2 regions of the Shewanella sp. 11B5 genome follow, and region 1 is predicted to be linked to the other one. Evidence: predicted binding sites of a transcription regulator. Region 1 holds the regulator's gene; the other holds the start of a gene.
What was found. Region 1 encodes LexA, which represses DNA repair genes until DNA is damaged. Its sites were predicted from a motif close to TACTGTATNNNNATACAGTA; they were not measured.
Positions count from the first base shown of each region.

Region 1 (7,578 bases):
CAGAGCACGTCATAAAGCGGTACCAGCGCAAAACCAAACCCAAACATACCAATTGACCCGGCAATCAGGATGATTAATAGCTTACGATTTGATTTTGTTGGCTGTGTCATCTCATTTAATCTCCGGTGGAGTGGTAAACGAGTGATATGGCGCTGGGCTGGCAATCGACCATTCCAAGCCTTCGGCTGCTTCCCAAGGATTATCTCCAGCGGGTTTGCCACCCTTGATACATTTGAGTACCACAACAAGGAAAATTAGCTGAGATAAACCAAATGCAAAGCCACCAATCGACACAATTTGATTCACATCGGCAAACTGTACAGCGTAGTCGGGGATCCTACGTGGCATACCCGCTAAACCTAGAAAGTGCATTGGGAAAAACAACACGTTGACGGATATTACCGAACACCAAAAGTGCCACTTGCCTAAGGTCTCGTTATACATATGGCCGGTCCATTTAGGCAGCCAATAATAAGCCGCCGCCATAATGGAGAATATCGCCCCAGTAACCAGTACATAATGGAAGTGAGCTACGACAAAGTAAGTGTCGTGGTATTGGAAGTCCGCAGGGGTAATTGCCAGCATCAAACCCGAAAAGCCACCAATGGTGAACAGGATAATGAATGCCACAGCAAACAGCATTGGGGTTTCAAATGTCATAGAACCACGCCACATTGTTGCGACCCAATTAAACACTTTCACCCCGGTTGGAATGGCAATCAACATGGTGCAATACATGAAAAACAATTCGGCAAAAACAGGCATACCAGTGGTAAACATGTGATGTGCCCATACCAAAAATGACAGAATGGCAATACTGGCAGTGGCGTAAACCATTGAGGAATAACCAAACAGCTTTTTACGGCTAAAGGTTGGTACTATCGCGGAGATAATACCGAAGGACGGTAAAATCATGATGTAAACTTCGGGATGACCAAAGAACCAGAAAATATGCTGGAACATCACCGGATCGCCACCACCTGCTGCATCAAAAAAGCTAGTACCAAAAAACTTATCGGTTAATACCATGGTGACCGCACCTGCGAGCACTGGCATTACCGCAATCAGTAAAAATGCGGTAATAAGCCAGGTCCACACAAATAAAGGTAACTTCATCCATGTCATGCCAGGAGCTCGCAAGTTTACAATGGTTACAATGACGTTAATTGCGCCCATTATCGAACTTATTCCCATTATGTGAATGGAGAAAACAAATAGGGCGGTACTGTCAGGGCTATAGGTGGTTGAGAGCGGGGCGTAGAATGTCCAACCAAAGTTAGGACCGCCGCCTTCCATAAATAGCGAACCTAATAACATGGCAAAGGCGAAGGGTAAAATCCAAAAGCTCCAGTTGTTCATTCGCGGTAGTGCCATATCTGGCGCACCAATCATCATTGGAATTAACCAGTTAGCTAATCCGGTAAAAGCGGGCATCACCGCCCCAAATACCATGATGAGACCATGAACTGTGGTCATCTGATTAAAAAAGTTAGGCTCTACTAGCTGTAATCCAGGCTGAAACAATTCAGCTCGAATGACCATTGCCATGGCGCCGCCAGTAAGAAACATAATGAAACTAAACCATAAATATAGCGATCCAATATCTTTATGGTTAGTGGTGAGTAGCCAGCGCATTAGCCCCTTCGGAGCCCCGTGATGATGATCATCATGAGCGGTAGCCAGTGTATCGTGCGTTGTTGTGCTCATTGTTTTCCCCTACTGTCCATGGCTAGCGACATCGGCAGGTTGCACCGCCTCGCCAGAATTATTGCCCCACGCATTGCGCTCATACGTAATCACCGCCGCCATCTTGCGAGGGCTAAGTTGACCACTAAATGCCTGCATTGCGGTTCCTGGTTTACCGTGCATAACGATATCGATATGTCCGCTAACAGGTCCGGTAACAACAGGGCTGCCAATAAGTGAAGGGAAAGCGCCAGGTAAACCTGCGCCAGTGGCTTGGTGACACGCAGCACATGTCGTAGCATAAACCTGCTCACCTTCAGCAATTAATTGCTCCAAGGTTAAAGTGGGCAGATCCTCTGGTACAACAGCTTCTGCTACGGCTTCGACAGCTTGATTGGCTTTTGCGGTAACCGCATCGGTAATGTCAGTTGTCGTTGCTGCAATAGTATTTGCTGCATCGGTTACTGCTTTACTTGGTTCGGTGCTTGCCTCGTTACTGCCTAAAAAGTTGCCTATATCAGCAGCTTGAACTACATCACCGCTATTATTGCCCCAGGCATTACGCTCAAAGGTAATTACTGCGGCAATTTCTTGGGCGCTAAGTTGTTTTGCAAAGGCTTGCATTGCGGTTCCTGGTTTACCGTTTAAGACGATATTCAGGTGATCTTCAACAGGCCCTTTTATGATAGGGCTGCCAATTAATGATGGGAATACACCAGGAAGACCCGCGCCATTGGGTTGATGACAAGCGGCGCACCTAGCAATATAGATTTGCTCACCTTGTGAGGTTAGCTCCTCAAGAGACAAGGTTTTAGACATTGATGCCGCAGCGGCTGCAGCAGCATTGCTTGCTAGTTGTTTTTGCTCCACTAACCAATTATCAAAATCGGCCTCCGATAATGCTTGCACCACAATCGGCATGAAACCATGGTCTTTACCGCATAATTCGGCACATTGGCCGCGGTAAATACCGGGTTTATCAATGCGGGTCCACGATTCGTTAATAAAGCCTGGATTGGCATCTTTTTTAACGGCAAACGCCGGCACCCACCATGAATGAATAACATCATCAGATGTCATCAAGAAGCGCACTTTTTGATTAATTGGCAGTACTAATGGCTTATCGACTTCGAGGAGGTAATGTTCTCCTTTGGCCTCACTGCCATCAATTTGAGCTCTGGGGGTGGATAATGTGCTGTAAAATTCGATGTCTTTATCAAAATAGCTGTAATGCCACTTCCACTGCGACCCAGTAATTTTTATGGTGAGATCAGCATCACTGGGATCTTCCATAGCAATCAAGGTTTTGGTGGCTGGAATAGCCATGCCGATTAAGATGATGAAAGGGATGACGGTCCAAGCAATTTCCACTTTGGTACTTTCGTGAAAATTGGCCGCGACAGCGCCTTTTGATTTGCGGTGATAAATCATTGAGTAAATCATGATCCCAAACACCACTAACCCAATTACACAACAGATATAAAGAATTGTCATATGGAGGTCGTAAACCTTGCCACTGATATCTGTCACGCCTTGAGTCATGTTGAGGGGCATTTCTGTTGCCCCAAGCGGAAGTGCTACAAACACAACCAGTAAACAATACAACCATTGCTTCACAAGACTACTCCTCTGCTAATTGCAAATAGCAACTACAAAGAAGAGTCACACAGTAATTCTCTGCTCTATGCAAACTCTTCGGTTCCCGAAAAAAGTTTGATGACCTCAAAGTACTTTGGTGGCTGTAAACAGACGGTCTACGGTTTTATTGTTAGCTGTGCACCACGCTTGTACCTACGACTGAACTTATCAATTTTGATTTGGATCATTTGTCTGAAAGTAATCTTGATTACTGTCATTCACGTCCAATTAAAGATAAAAAATGTTTCATCCTTGTTAACCACATTACTTGTAGATTAAACATTGATCAAGATCACTTTGTTGGCTAATAGGCTGAAAAAAGATGAAAAAAAACCCTGAATTCAATACAGGGCTTGGTAATGAAGGGTTCGTGCTTAGTGAAATGAGCAAAAATTACTTGTTCCATTTGTTAAAGTAGGGCTAACAAGTTGATGTTTGTGAGGTAAGTGAGCATTCACATCTTCAATTACCACCCCTAATGCACGTGCACTTTTAGCAACAATTTCTAAACGGCGACTATCACGAGCATCAAGTGAGCTTGTCCAAGTCACTACTGCGCTCGATGTACCGCTAGTGAGCGCTTTCTCCATGGCCCATAATGTTTCGACTTCATCTTTGGTGTGCACCAGTAAAATGCGATCCATTCTTACACCAGCACTTGCCAGCATATGTTTATAGCCAATATGGGGCGGGCTAATTAATACAATCCATCTGCCTTGCTGGCTCAATATCGCTAACTGGCTGCACAATTGGCTCAGTTCAGCTTCACCTTGAGTGACAGTTTTTAATGTTTGAATGGTTTGGGTGCCATGCAGTTCTGTTTCAGTTAAATCTACCCATAAGCCCGGGTGGCGTGGCGCGATGCCCATTAGTTTGTTCATAACCAATCTCCATTACGGATAACGCCAACGGCAAGCCCTTCGATAGTTAGGCTTTGGCAACTTAAATCTACTTTTATCGGATTGTAATCTTCATTTTCGGCATGCAGATAAATCACATTACCTTTTTGTTCAAATCGTTTTACGGTGACGTCATCATCAACACGTGCCACAACAACCTGGCCATTACGTGCTTGCTGCATTTTGTGTACAGCGAGTAAGTCGCCTTCTAAAATTCCGATGTTTTTCATGCTGTCACCACGCACTCGCAGCAAAAAATCTGCGGCGGGCTTAAACATGTTTGGATCGACTTGATAGTATTGCTCTACATGCTCTTGAGCCAAAATTGGTTCACCAGCAGCAACCTGCCCAATCAGTGGCAGACCGGTTTCAACCTGTTCTTCATGAGGTAAACGAATGCCTCTTGAGGTACCAGGCATGATCTCGATAAAGCCTTTTTTGGCTAATGCTTTTAAATGCTCTTCGGCGGCATTAGCACTTTTAAAGCCAAGACGATTCGCAATTTCAGCACGAGTGGGTGGCATACCTGTTTCGGCGATATTGTTTTTAATTAAGTCTAAAATTTCTGCTTGGCGCGGCGTTAACGGTCTCATGATGATTCCTGTCTTTTTATACAGTGACTGTCATTATATACAGTGTTTATGTTCGCGCAAGTATTAACCAACTATTTTTTGTATTTTGTTGATTAAGTATCACTCAACAATATGTTTTAGTTAACTATTACTAATGTTCTGTCTTATGTTATTTCTGATAGTGAGAGCTTAAGCGTAAAGATAGATCGGTCTGATAGTGTAAGCAGGGTGGTTTCTGGTATCCTATACATCAATATTACAGTGGCTTATGTTGCGAAAATAACCATGTCAAAACCAGATTCAATATTTTTACGAGCATTAAGATGGATTCAAAAGTGGATGGTACAGACCATTGTGGTCCCTCACGATCCTTTTGATGACCTCAATATAGATCCAACTAAACCTTTGGTTTATTTAATGAAAACGGAATCTATTAGCGATATTGCTGCGTTGAGCGAAATCACCGAGGGCTTTGGTCTGCCCAGTCCTTATGAGCCATTACAGCTTGATGGCTTAACCGTGCCTCGTGTGGTCTGTTTAGAGGGCCGCAAACCACTATTTGGTAAACGTGAAAGTGGTGACAAATTCCTTAATTATTTTACCAGCTTATTGTCTCTTCACAGTGAGAGTCCTGAATTAGATATACAGTTGGTTCCTGTTTGCCTTTATTGGGGACGTACACCCGGTAAAGAAGAAGACAGCATGAAAGCTGCAGTATTTGAACGTGAAAACCCTACGTGGTTACGTAAATGGTTAATGATTTTATTTTTAGGACGCCATAATTTCGTCCAGTTTTCTAATGCACTATCGCTTCGTCATATGGCCGATGAACATGGTACTGATAAAAGAATTGCTCACAAATTAACCCGAGTCGCCCGAGTGCATTTCCGCCGTCAACGCAAAGTGATGACAGGGCCACAATTACCTAATCGACAAGCGTTGTTTGCCTCTTTATTAAAATCAGAATCTATCAAAAAAGCCATTGAAGAAGAGTCTGCGAATAAGAAAGTAACGGTCGAGAAAGCGCGTGAAACCGCCATTGAATACCTTGATGAAATTGCCGCCGACTATTCTGACAGTTTGGTGCGTATTGCCGAACGTTTCCTGACTTGGTTATGGAACAAATTATACAGTGGTATCAATATCAAAGGTGCCGAACAAGTAAGACAGTTACATCATGATGGCCATGAAATTGTTTACGTTCCATGCCATCGTAGTCATATGGATTACTTGCTACTGTCGTATATTTTGTATTATCAGGGCATGGTTCCGCCGCACATTGCTGCCGGTATTAACCTTAATTTTTGGCCAGCAGGGCCGATGTTCCGCCGTGGTGGTGCATTCTTTATCCGTCGTAGTTTTAATGGTAATAAACTTTATACCGCAGTATTTCGTGAATATTTAGATCAGTTATTTGCTAAGGGTTATGCGGTCGAGTATTTCACTGAAGGCGGCCGTTCGCGTACCGGACGTTTGTTAGCGCCTAAAACCGGTATGTTGGCTATGACAATTAATAGTGTGCTACGTGGGATAGAGCGCCCAGTGACCTTAGTACCCGTGTATTTAGGTTATGACCATGTGATGGAAGTGGCGACGTATCACAAAGAATTAAGCGGTAAGAAAAAGAAAAAAGAATCAGTTTGGCAGGTATTTGGTGCTATTCGTAAGTTAGGCAATTTTGGCCAAGGTTATGTGAATTTTGGTGAGCCGATTAATTTACAACAGTTCTTAAATCAGCAGGCGCCAGAGTGGCGTGATGAGCTAGCTAAAGATCCTGATCAAAAACCTTCTTGGTTTACGCCATCAGTTAATTTATTAGCTAACCGTGTAATGACTAATATCAATGGCGCTGCCGCAGCCAGCTCAGTAACATTGACCAGTTTAGTGTTACTAGCGTCAGAGCAAAATGCGTTAGAAAGAAGCCAGTTAGAGCGTCAGCTTGATTTGTATTTAGCCTTACTTAAAACAGTGCCTTATACCGAATACGCCTCAGTGGCAGAAGGTAATGGCAAGTCAATTGTTGATCATTGTTTGTCGTTAAATAAGTTTGTCAGTACCAAAGATCTTATTGGCGAAATCATTTCTGTTGATGAAAAAATTGCCATCACCATGAGTTATTACCGTAACAATATTATTCACTTAATGGCGCTTCCGTCATTAATTGCCAGTTGTTTAGTGCATTATGATGTGTGCGACCGTCAGCGAATTCATGCCATTGTAATGGACTTTTATCCATTGCTTAAAGCTGAACTCTTTATGGGCATTGATGATGTGCCTAAACATGTAGATTGCATTTTAGATTTCATGCTTGAACAAGGTTTACTGACAGGTAGCGATCAATTTGAGATAACGCCTCGTCATATTACCCAAGTGTTATTGTTAGCCGAAACTATCAGTGAAACGTTGCAACGTTATGCGATTATTTTTAATTTACTGGCAATAAAACCTGATCTTGAGCGCTCAGAACTGGAACGCGATAGCCATTTGTTAGCCCAACGATTAGGCGCGCTGCACGGTATTACTGCACCAGAATTTTATGACAAAAAATTATATAACACCCTGAGTGTGAAATTGAAAGAATTGGGCTATTTATGCAGCGACGAACATCGTGCTGAAGTGATCAGAATTCGTGATAACGCTAATAAATTACTCAGCTCTTTAGTAAGACAAACCATTGTTGATAGTGTGGAAGCGGAGCACGGACAATAATGGCTAATCATATGAATGCTGCCAAGCATCGAACCAGCGGTAAATCTGTATTGGGTGGGGCGATGATTATTGCC
Region 1 covers NZ_PJAP01000357.1:801-8,378, reverse strand. The annotation lists partial or broken gene CXF78_RS07820 (cytochrome c oxidase assembly protein) at 1-110, opposite strand, end outside; gene ctaD (cytochrome c oxidase subunit I) at 112-1,707, opposite strand; gene coxB (cytochrome c oxidase subunit II) at 1,717-3,303, opposite strand; gene CXF78_RS07805 (cell division inhibitor SulA) at 3,699-4,205, opposite strand; gene lexA (transcriptional repressor LexA) at 4,202-4,816, opposite strand; gene plsB (glycerol-3-phosphate 1-O-acyltransferase PlsB) at 5,081-7,504, shown strand; partial or broken gene CXF78_RS07790 (aromatic amino acid transport family protein) at 7,504-7,578, shown strand, end outside.

Region 2 (6,723 bases), on a different contig from region 1:
GCTATATTCCCGAAATACCTAGGCTGTAATGCAAGTAACCCTTGCCAATTTAGCTTTTCGCTTTAGCCTTCTTTTTATACGATTTCTTAAAACTGCGTTTTGGTGCACTACTGGTAACACCTTGTAATGCTGATGGTAACTGGCTCGATGCTTGAGTGATTAGACCATCTAACTGGCTCAACAATGGCTGCATAAAGGCATCATACTTTAAACGTTTTTGGCTGATAGCATCGAGGCTGTTTTCCCATAATGCGGTCATGTCGGGTGTGGTTGCTGATTCGGGTAAACTGCGGATTAAGCCAACACCGACGGGCGTTGCCAATATTGATTTTCCTTGGCGAATTAAATAACCGCGCTTAAACAGCAATTCAATAATTCCTGCACGTGTGGCCTCTGTACCTAAGCCATCGGTTTCTTTAAGGATTTTTTTAATCTCACTGTTTGTTACGTAACGGCTAATGCCCGTCATCGCGCCTAATAATGTCGCGTCGGTAAAATGCTTCGGGGCTTGAGTCATTTTCTGTAGTAATTCACCACGCTGACAATGCAATATTTGCCCTTTAACCAGTGGCGGTAACGACTGTACCGCATCATCATTGTCGTCATCGCTGCTAGTTGAATTAGAACTAGCTTGATTTACTGTGGCAGTCCGCTTAAATAATTGCTTCCAACCTAATGCTTTATCCTGACGAGCCTTAGTGGTAAATAATCCACCGGCAATGGTCACTTCAACGGCGGTTTCTGCATAAATATAAGCGGGATAAAACTGGGCTAAATATTGCCTTGCCACGTGTTGATATAACTTAGCTTCGTTACTTGATAATGCCGCTAAATTAGCGACCTTTTCAGTTGGCACAATCGCATGGTGAGCATCTACTTTAGTGTCATCCCAGGCTTTAGATTTAAGTTTGCTATTAGGAGACTCACAACCTTCAATTAAGCCTGAAGCGCCTTTGAGCAAGGCATCCAATACTTTTGGTGCCAAAGCATGCTGCTCTTTAGGTAAATAGCGACTGTCTGAGCGCGGATAAGTAATCAATTTGTGACGCTCATACAAACTTTGGCAAGTATCCAGTACCTCTTTTGCCGATAACCCAAAACGTTTAGCAGCATCTATTTGCAGAGCCGATAAGCTGTAAGGTAATGGTGGGTTTTGGCGCTTATCTTTAGCTTCAATTTTAGTGACTTCCGCTGGTTTACCATTGATACGGGCAACGACATTTTCGGCTAAACCTTTAGCTAACACTCGGCCGTCTTCATCCATATAAGGTTGGCATGCTTCGCTAGGTTGCCATTTAGCGGTAAATGCTTGTTGTTGGTCGGTGAGTAAATGCGCTAAGACTTCATAGAAAGCTTTGGGTTTGAAATCGGCAATCTCATCATCGCGACGAACGACGAGCCCCAGCAAAGGTGTTTGAACTCTGCCAACCGACAACACGCCTTGATAACCCACTTTACGACCTTGAATCGTGTAGGCTCGGGTCATGTTCATGCCATATAGCCAGTCAGCACGGCTGCGGGCCAATGCAGAGGTCGATAATGGAATAAACTCTCGGTTACTGCGTAATTGCCCTAAAGCACGTTTTACCGCTTGTGGATTTAAGTCACTGATTAACAAACGTTGAACTTGACTGAGTTTGTCTCCTTTCACACCTAAATAAGAAATCACTTCATCGACCAGCAACTGCCCTTCACGATCCGGATCGCCAGCATTAATGATCGATGATGCTTGCTTGACCAATTTACGCAACACCGTAAGTTGATTGCGTGTTTTAGGTTTTGGCTGTAGTTTCCACGTTTGTGGCACGATGGGAAGATGTTCGAGTTTCCATGACTTAAATGCATCGTCATAGGCGTCCGGTTCGGCTTGTTCGAGCAAATGGCCAATACACCATGACACGCAATCACCATTAGCAGCAGTGATAAAGCCGTCACCTTTTTTATGTGGCTTTGGCAAAACATCGGCAATAGCACGACCTAAACTGGGTTTTTCAGCAATATATAAAATCATAATCCACTGTTGGGGCGCTAGCGTTCAAAAGATGAACCGCGCCACTTAACTGTATAAATTTACAGTACAGATTAGCGTTAAATACGCCAAGCTGCAAATATGAAATAATTAACCACTTTGTCACTTAAATCATTACAATGCGCAGGTTCACTTCCAAACTTGATAAATAGATGAAACTCGGCCACCGCTTAGCACATATCAACATGATGATCCCCAATGGTTACACTCATATTTGGGATTGCTGTTGCGACCATGGATTACTCGGCGCCGCGTTGCTAGACAGACATGCAGCCATGATCCATTTCGTCGACATTGTGCCAGCATTGATGCAGCAGTTAACCGCCAAGCTCGAATGTTTTTACCCACCGCAAAATCCACCAAAATGGCAAGTACACTGTAGTGATGTGTCAGCAATACCTTTGGATCAAGATGAGCATACGCCCTTGGTGATTATTGCCGGAGTGGGTGGAGATTTGATGATCGAGTTCGTTAACTCACTTTGCCAACAATATTCTGATCGCAGTATCGATTTTTTATTGTGTCCAGTTCACCATCAATATGAGTTACGCCAACAACTTATCAAACTTGATTGTGAATTAATTGATGAAAAACTGATTGAAGAAAACCGTCGTTTTTATGAAATTATCTACGTAACGCGTAGCAATTCATCATCACAAATAAATAGCGATAGTACTACGGCTAAAATTAGCGCTGTAGGCACTAAATTTTGGCAATGTAACAATGACCAAGAGCGCGATATTGCCAAGCGATATTTAAACAAAGTGCTGACCCACTACCAAAAAATAAACCTGTCGAACCCACAAAAAGCCTCACAAACGTTGCAAGATTATTTGGCGATTAAAGCACTTATATAACATCTGCAACGGACATTCTCCGACGAGTGCGCTACACCACTTTAAAAGCTGGATCCCGGCTCAAAAGCGTTACCGGGATGACGGTGCAGACAATATTGCTCGATGATCGTATTTGAAAGTGAGGCCTTAAGCACAATGCACTTATGATCGATGTTCATCGTTTGTGATCGCTTGCTCTATATCTATCGCTTGTTACCGCTTGTTATCAATCTTTATCGCTCTTATAGCGTCTAGCAGCGAAGCGACCTAGCCTCTAGGCATTTGCGCAGTATTCGCTTGCCATCGCTTGTTATCTATCTTTAACGCTCTTATAGCCTCTAGTTGCGAAGCGACCAAGTATCTAGGCATTTACGCAGCATTCGCTTGCCATCGCTTGTTATCTATCTTTATCGCCCTTATAGCCTCTAGTTGCGAAGCGACCTAGTATCTAGGCATTTTCGCAGCATTCGCTTGTCATCGTTTGATATCAATCTTTATCGTTTGTCATCGAGTTTTTAAAGCGGACATAAAAAAACCAGCATTTTCATGCTGGTTTTTATCACTCACAAACAGTGGTTAACTTATGGATGACACTCGTTGTGCATTTCTAAGTTAGTGCCAATGTCTTTTGAGCGATTGGCTTTGGCATCATCGTTACGTAACTGCGTTAAATGATCCAAGTAAGCTTGGTCAACGTCGCTGGTAATATAATGACCGTCGAACACTGATGTTTCAAAACGCTTAATCTCTGGGTTTTCCATTCTTACCGCTTCAATTAAGTCGCTTAAGTCTTGGAAAATAATGCCATCGGCACCAATGATTTTAGCAATTTCGTCTGCATCACGGCCATGAGCAATAAGCTCATTAGACGTTGGCATATCAATACCATACACATTCGGGAAACGGATTTCCGGTGCTGCTGATGCAAAGTATACTTTCTTTGCTCCGGCTTCACGCGCCATTTCAATGATCTGTTCAGACGTAGTACCACGTACAATCGAGTCATCAACCAATAATACGTTTTTACCTTTAAATTCGGTATTAATCGCATTCAGTTTACGACGTACTGATTTTTTACGCTCTAACTGACCAGGCATAATAAACGTACGACCAATATAACGATTTTTCACAAAACCTTGGCGGTACGGTAAATCCATGCAACGTGCAATTTCTAATGCGATATCGCACGAGGTTTCAGGAATAGGAATAACAACATCAATGTCGTGATCTTCCCATTCTTTCTTAATTTTTTCGCCTAATTTAGCGCCCATGTTTACACGGCTTGCATAAACAGACACTTTATCAATGCTCGAATCGGGACGTGCAAAATACACGAATTCGAAAATACATGGAGCATAGCTTGGATCTGCTGCACATTGACGGGTAAATAACTGGCCATCAAGAGAAATATAAACAGCTTCACCAGGTGCTACGTCACGCATCACTTCAAAACCAACAGCGTCTAAAGCAACACTTTCTGAAGCAACCATATACTCGGTACCCGTTGCGGTTTCGTGTTTACCCAATACCAAAGGACGAATACCAAATGGGTCACGAAATGCCACTAAACCTTGGCCAATAATCATCGCAACTACCGCATAAGCACCGCGCGTTTGCGCATGTACTTTAGCAACTGCGTCAAACACTTCGTCGGCACTTAAGGTTAAACTGCGCGTTTCTTGTAATTCATCGGCTAACAGATTTAACAAGATTTCAGAGTCTGAGGTAGTGTTAACATGACGACGTTTTGTGACTAGGCTAGCAGCCAGTTCAATCGTATTAGTCAAGTTACCGTTATGCGCTAACGAAATACCAAATGGCGAGTTAACATAAAACGGTTGTGCCTCTGATGCACTCGAGCTGCCAGCGGTAGGATAACGAACATGTCCAATGCCAGCATTGCCTTGTAAACGCTGCATATGTTTAGGTTCAAACACATCTTTGACTAAGCCGTTTGCTTTGCGTAAACGAAACGCATTCATGTCAACCGTCACAATACCTGCTGCGTCTTGACCACGATGTTGGAGCACAGTCAGCGCATCATAAATGGTCTGATTAACTGTTGATTTTCCTACTATTCCGACGATACCACACATGGGTAAGGTTCCTCACTGTAAGGTGTTTTTATGTTTATATTTTGGGTACAAAGCTTGAGGTATTTTCAAGGTAGTTAAAAAACCACTGAATAACCACGCCAAATTCAGGTACAAGAACAGAATCCTGCCACCATTTGGTGTCAGGGAATGCCGTAAAAGCATCCATAAAAAACAGTAATGCACTAACGATTAACGCGCCACGAATGGCACCAAAACACAGGCCTAAAACACGATCTGTGCCCGATAATCCGGTTTTAGCCACTAACTGGCCTAATAAATAATTAACGAGTGCCCCTAGGATCAGGGTAATGATAAAAAGAATGGCAATCGCCACACCGTTTCTGACTAACTCGTCCTGCATTTGGGTTAAATGAGCAGCAAGATCAAGATAAAACTGGCTAGCGATAAAGAAAGCGGCAAACCAAACCACAAGAGACATGGCTTCTTTGGCGAATCCGCGGATCAAACTAATAATAGTTGATAACCCGATGACAATAATTATTGCGTAATCAATCCAAACCATGGAGATGGTGATCCGGTATAGGGTTCAAGACGGCGGGATTCTAACAGAGACAGAGATGTTTCTCACCTCTGATTGCACAAATTATTCTTGCGTGATTAAGAACAATCAAATTGTAAATATTAATCACGCACGCAAAACACCGTCTGAAGAGGTTATTGTTCTTGTGGATTATAGGCTACGATTTTGCCTTTTAATCCGGTTAATTTGAATATAGGTTGCTGACGAGCTTTAAGTTTTTCTTCTGAGACTTCAGGGCCTACAAACACTCTGGTAAGTTTCCCTTCTACGGGAATTTTAGGCAGTGTATAAGCGTTAAACCCTGCTTTACGCAGTTGTGCTATCAATGCTTTTACGTTGGTAATATTGTTAAAGCCGCCTAACTGCAATGTAAACCCAGCAGTAATGGGTGATTTCACTTTATTAACAACCTGGGGTTCAGGCTTTTTAACTGCCACTGTAACTGGAGCAGGAGTTGGCTGCTTAACAGCTTGTCTCGATTCTTTTTTCGGTTCAGCTTCTCCTAATGCAACGATATCATTACTGAGATCTTGTGGCTCAGCAATCGTTAACACTTGGAATTCTTCCGCTGGTTCAGCGTTATTGTCAGAATTGACTTTATTTGAAGCACTTGACTGAGCTGGACGTAAAGGAATTTCAGTAAACTCCTCAACCACCTGCGTTTTTTTACCGTCTAACAAATCGGGTAAAAAAATCACACCTAAGGCCACTAATACGATGGTACCCACCAAACGATTTTGAAATTGACGATTCAAAGCTAATTCCCTTTTTTAACCAAATGACGTTAATGATGGCTAGCACAACCGACGTCTGACATAAATAGTGTTTATAAAGATTTAAAGCCAGCTACAGTATAAAAAGAACCGAAGACAATAACCACATCATCTGCATTGACTGTAGCTTGTATGGCTTGCCATGCGCTAGCGATATCAGCAAACTCGCTAACATGCTCACGGCTACTGTCATTGGGCAATGCTTGACGCAATGCTTGCGCTGATGCGCCACGTGGATTATCTAAACTCACCAAATTCCAATGGCTAATTTTCTCGGCTAATGTCGCCAATACCGACTTAATGTCTTTATCTTTAAGCATGCCACACAAGGCTACAATACGACGGCCTTGATAAGCCTGTAACTGTTGCGCTAAATATCTGGCGGCATGTGGATTATGCGCAACATCTAGTAATACTAATGGCTGCTGGCTTACCTGTTCTAGTCGTC
Region 2 covers NZ_PJAP01000287.1:4,011-10,733, reverse strand. The annotation lists gene CXF78_RS05430 (DNA topoisomerase III) at 50-2,011, opposite strand; gene CXF78_RS05425 (tRNA (adenine(22)-N(1))-methyltransferase) at 2,182-2,886, shown strand; gene purF (amidophosphoribosyltransferase) at 3,447-4,961, opposite strand; gene CXF78_RS05415 (CvpA family protein) at 4,996-5,484, opposite strand; gene CXF78_RS05410 (SPOR domain-containing protein) at 5,637-6,257, opposite strand; gene folC (bifunctional tetrahydrofolate synthase/dihydrofolate synthase) at 6,329-6,723, opposite strand, start outside.
Region 2: CXF78_RS05430 (DNA topoisomerase III) is a predicted target of LexA. The motif match lies at 2,059-2,078, and genes of this name have one in related genera.